Regions from separate parts of the Streptomyces sp. NPDC014623 genome, predicted to be linked through region 1. Evidence: riboswitches for the same ligand, from Rfam matches in the RefSeq annotation. Region 1 holds a riboswitch; the other holds the start of a gene.
The links. A riboswitch is a leader RNA that binds a small molecule or an ion and turns the genes downstream of it on or off. The one in region 1 is predicted to bind cobalamin.
Positions count from the first base shown of each region.

Region 2: another riboswitch for cobalamin. It lies ahead of ACF1FZ_RS27550 (ribonucleoside-diphosphate reductase subunit alpha); the one in region 1 lies ahead of ACF1FZ_RS27125 (hypothetical protein).

Region 1 covers NZ_JBIBZU010000019.1:109,650-112,107, reverse strand. Annotated here, with positions in the region: cobalamin riboswitch at 644-878, shown strand; gene ACF1FZ_RS27125 (hypothetical protein) at 1,074-1,976, shown strand; gene ACF1FZ_RS27120 (cysteine synthase family protein) at 1,973-2,458, shown strand, end outside.
Region 2 covers NZ_JBIBZU010000020.1:67,675-70,132, reverse strand. Annotated here, with positions in the region: gene mctP (monocarboxylate uptake permease MctP) at 1-338, shown strand, start outside; partial or broken gene ACF1FZ_RS27555 (GNAT family N-acetyltransferase) at 495-965, shown strand; cobalamin riboswitch at 1,015-1,145, shown strand; gene ACF1FZ_RS27550 (ribonucleoside-diphosphate reductase subunit alpha) at 1,282-2,458, shown strand, end outside.

The sequences.
Region 1 (2,458 bases):
CGCCGTCGCCCTGTCATCGGCCATCCTCGCATGCGCCGGACGCCCGTGGCCGCCGGCCGGGCCTGATGCACCGCTCCGGTGCCTGCGGAAAGCCCGGCGGCCAACGGGTGCTGCCCGGACAGCAGCAGTCCGACCATGACCGTGCCCCACGCCCACAACAGCGCCGAGCAGCCGAATGCCTGGCTCAGCAGGTACCTCCAGGAGGTGCCGGCGGCGGCCATGCACGGCATGACCACCACGGTCGCCCCTCGGTGCGCAGGGCGACACGACAGGCGGAATGCAGGTCAGGCGTCGGCAGCTCGGACCTTCCTGGCCGTCAGGCGCTTTCTATGACAGCATTCCTGGCCCTCTGGGCACCGTCCCCCGGGTGGCAGTGCGCGCATGTCGCAGGAGCGATCAGTGTGTCGTTGGAGGAGCCGGAGACACGGAGGCTCATTCCGGCCAGAGCATCACAACGGCCCGGGCATCGCCTTTGCCATGGACCGAACTGTCCGTCGGTGCTGTTGGCAGACGCGCTGAGAAAAGGGAACACTCCTCAGTGTTACCCGAAGTGCCACCTCGCAGGGCACGCACGCTTGCCCACGCACCAGCCGCATCAGGCCAACCGCCCGTGTGCCCCTGTCGCAGAGCTGCGAGCGCCCCTAGGGTGAGACGCGCAGTCGGTTCGCGCCTCCCGTCCATCCACATGTGCGGTAGCGCGACGCAAGAGGGAACCCGGTGGGAATCCGGGACTGTCCCGCAACGGTGAGTGGGAACGAGAGCCATCGCAGCACCGGGCCCGTGCGAGGTCCGAGAAGGCGACGGCTGACAGATGCCCGCCGGGTTTCCGGTGAGCGCGCCCACGAGTCCGGAGACCTGCCAACTGCGCCCGTGCGTCGCACGGGCTGTGCACGGCGACCTCGAGGACTGGGTTGGCGGTACGGACGGTTGCACGGTGCACCATGGCCGCGTCCTCCTCCCTGGTCGGTGTTCATGGCCCGGGACCAGGAGGAGAACGAGTTGCTGACCAGACGCAGCTACGTCGTCCGTGCCGGGAGTCCGGCCATCCACTGCCGGCGCACCCGGGGCGAGCGGTGCTGACTCTTGCCGGGGAGCCCCGCGAGGACCGAAGCAGGGCGCCCGTCACCGTGTCCGGCGTCTGCCATGGGACTCTGGGTGAGCTGTACCAGGGCCCGTTGCGCGCGGGCACCGCACCGGACATCGCCCTGGTCTCCTTTCCTGTGGACCGTCACTCCTGGGTCCACTTCACGCGGGGTACCGGGCCGTCGGATCTGTCGAGTCTCGGGGAGAAGTCGGCGAGGGCGGCGCGTCTCTTCCTGGACCATTTCGAGCTCACCCTGCCGACGGGCCTCTGGAGCACCCACTCCGACCTTCGGGTGGGTGTGGGAATGGCCAGTTCGACCGCGGACATCGTCGCGACTCTGCGCTGCCTGTTCCGTCTCTTCTCCGTGCCCTACGACGAACAAGTGGTCCTCGGCATTCTCGCTGCGATCGAGCGGGCCGACAGCGTCTTCCTCGACGAGTTCGCCCTCCACTTGAGCGGCAGGCACCGGGTGGTCCGGCGCCTGGGCACCGCGTTCGGCTTCCACACCGCGTTCGTCACGGAACCCGGCACGGTGGACACCGCCGCCGTCACCACCTCGCTGCTGGAGCACTACCGGCGGCGAGGCGAGGAGTACGAGCGGTGTTTGGCCGATCTCCTCAAGGGTTTCGGCTCCGGTGATCCGGCCGCCGTCGCCCGGGCGGCGACGACCAGCGCCGCGTTGTCCCAGGAGGTTCTCCCCAAGGTCCACTTCCATGAGTTGCTCTCCCACCGGGAGCGGTTCGGTGCGGACGGGATCTTCGTCGCTCACACCGGCTGCCTGATCGGATATCTCTTCCCCCGGCGCCTGGGTGCGCACCGCAAGTCCGACCTGTCCGCCTTTTTCCGTTCACTCGGCTACCAGTGCTCATTCGTCCAAGGAGGATACGGATGATCCACCCCCATATCGCCGACGCCCTCAAGGCCCCCGACCTCGTCAGGCTCACCGACACGGTGGTCCTGATCCGCTTCGAGTCGATGAAGATCTACTCCGCGCTGGCGGCCGTCGGTCATCTCCTCGATCGTGGCACGGTCCGCCCCGGACAGACCCTGATCGACAGCTCCAGCGGTATCTACGCCTACGCCCTCGCGTTGGCCTGCCACCGGTACGGCCTGCGATGCCACATCGTGGCGTCCACCACCGTGGACGTCACCACGCTCGCCCAGCTGGAGATTCTCGGCGCCACCGTGGAGCAAGTCAGGCCATCGCGAAATCTCAAGCTCGACCAGGAACTACGGGTACGCAGGGTGAAGGAGATCCTCGCCGAGCATCCCGACACCCACTGGATGCGCCAGTACCACGACGACATCCATTACCTCGGCTATCACGGCGTCGCCGACCGGATAGCGGCGGCCTTCCCCGGCCGGCCGCTGACC
Region 2 (2,458 bases), on a different contig from region 1:
TCACCCGCTGGTTCCACCGCTGGGCCCTGATCGCGGGCTGGGCGGTCGGCATGATCTACGGCACGGTGGCCGCCTACGGCGTCGCCAGCCCGACCCAGAAGCACTTCGGCGGGTCCTCGAAGGAGATACCGGGCATCGGCGAGATCGGCTACATCGGTCTCACCGCGTTCGTGCTGAACCTCGTCGTCGTGGTGGTGCTGACCTTCGTCCTCAACGCGCTGAAGGCCCCCTCCGGTGTGGACGAGACCTCTCCGTCCGACTACACGGCGGACGTCGGCGACCCCGGGGTCAAGGCCGAGCTTCCGCCGGCCACGGCGGGTGCGCCGGGAGGTCACTGACCCCCACGGCAGCTCCGGAGCGTGACGCCGTCCCGGCAGGGGTCTCCCTGCCGGGACGGCGCCGTTCCGGGCGGCGGCCCCGTGGGACGCCGCCGCCCGGAACGGGGGCGCGCCGAGCCCTGCGCCTGCGGCAGACCGCCGCCCACGGACGTATCGATCAGGCCGGTCCCGCCCGCTCGGTTCGAGGCTCTGGGCGAGATCACCGCACAGGCGTACCTCGTGGAAGGGCTCCTGGACCTCGGCGCCGGCGACCCCTGTCCGGAACAGCCGCACGCCGTGGAGCGGCGGGCGGCCGAGGTGCTGGACGCCGACGGCCGGTTGCTGGGGGGCGTCACCTACGTGGCGCCCGGCAGACCGTGGACGGACGTCGCCGAGGAGGACGAGGCAGAGTTCCGGATGCCGGCCGTCTCGCCGGAGGCCCGTGGGCGGGGGGCGGACGAGGCGCTCGTACGGGCCCGCGTCGACCGGGCGTGAGCCGCCGGAGGGCTCTCCGGGCTGGTCCTCCGGGCGCAGCGGACCATGCGGGGCGCCCACAGGATCTACCGGCGCCTCGGCCTCGTACGGACCCCGGAGCCGGACCGGTGCCCTCTGCCGAACGTCCCGCTCCTGACATACCAGCTGGAGCTCTGGCCTACTCCGACACAACATGTGGGGGCTTCTTCAATCAGGAGCCCCCACATGTATGCTCAACTTCGCTGTCGTCACAGGGGAATCCGGTGCGAATCCGGAACTGTCCCGCAACGGTGTGATCGGTGTGCTTGTCCGCACCCCGAAGTCCGAAGACCTGTCGACAGTGCGTCCGGCTCGACCGAACCGGACGCCGAGACGTCCGGGCCCCGCGGAGGGCCGGTGGACGCCGTGCGCCGTGCTGTCCGTCCCCGGGCGCCGCCGTGCCCGGCTGCCCCGCTCCCGCAGGCCCTGAGCCGAGCGAGGGATAGCCCCAGTGACCATCGCGCCAGCCGACCCGGTTTCAGCCGCGGAATCCGAAGGCCGTACGACCGACGCGCCCGGGACCGCCCTGCTGCGGACCCTGACCGGCCTCACCGCCGATCTGCCCGACACCGACCCCGGACGGGTCGCCGCAGCCGCGCTGCGCGGCCGCAGCGCGCGGTCGGACGAGGCCGAACTGCGCTCGCTGGCCATCGAGGCCGCCGCCGGACTGATCTCCGAGGACCCGGCCTACTCCCGGCTCGCCGCCCGGCTGCTGACCCGGGCCGTCGCGGACGAGGCCGCCGGCCAGGGTGCCGTCTCCTTCTCCTCGTCGGTCGCCGTCGGACACCGTGAGGGCCTCATCGCGGACCGTACGGCGGAGTTCGTCACACTGCACGCCGCCGCCCTCGACGCACTGGTCGACCAGGCGCTCGCCGACGGCGCCGACGACCGCTTCGGCTACTTCGGGCTGCGGACGCTGCACAGCCGCTACCTGCTGCGCCACCCGCTCACCCGCGAGGTCGTCGAGACCCCTCAGCACTTCATGCTGCGCGTCGCCGCCGGGCTCGCCGAGGACACCTCCGAGCGCGCCCTGGAGGAAGTGGCCGCGCTGTACGGCCTGATGAGCCGGCTCGACTACCTGCCCTCCTCCCCCACCCTTTTCAACTCCGGCACCCGCCACCCGCAGATGTCGTCCTGCTATCTGCTGGACTCGCCGCTGGACGAGCTCGACTCGATCTACGACCGCTACCACCAGGTGGCGCGCCTCTCCAAGCACGCGGGCGGCATCGGGCTCTCCTACTCCCGTGTCCGCGCCCGGGGTTCCCTCATCCGCGGCACCAACGGGCACTCCAACGGCATCGTGCCGTTCCTGAAGACGCTCGACGCCTCGGTCGCCGCGGTCAACCAGGGCGGCCGCCGCAAGGGAGCCGCCGCCGTCTACCTGGAGACCTGGCACGCGGACATCGAGGAGTTCCTGGAACTGCGCGACAACACCGGCGAGGACCAGCGGCGTACGCACAACCTCAACCTGGCGCACTGGATCCCGGACGAGTTCATGCGACGCGTCGACGCGGACACGCAGTGGTCGCTGTTCTCCCCGGCCGACGCCCCCGAACTCGTGGACCTGTGGGGTGACGAGTTCGACGCCGCGTACCGCGCCGCCGAGGCGAAGGGGCTCGCCCGCAAGA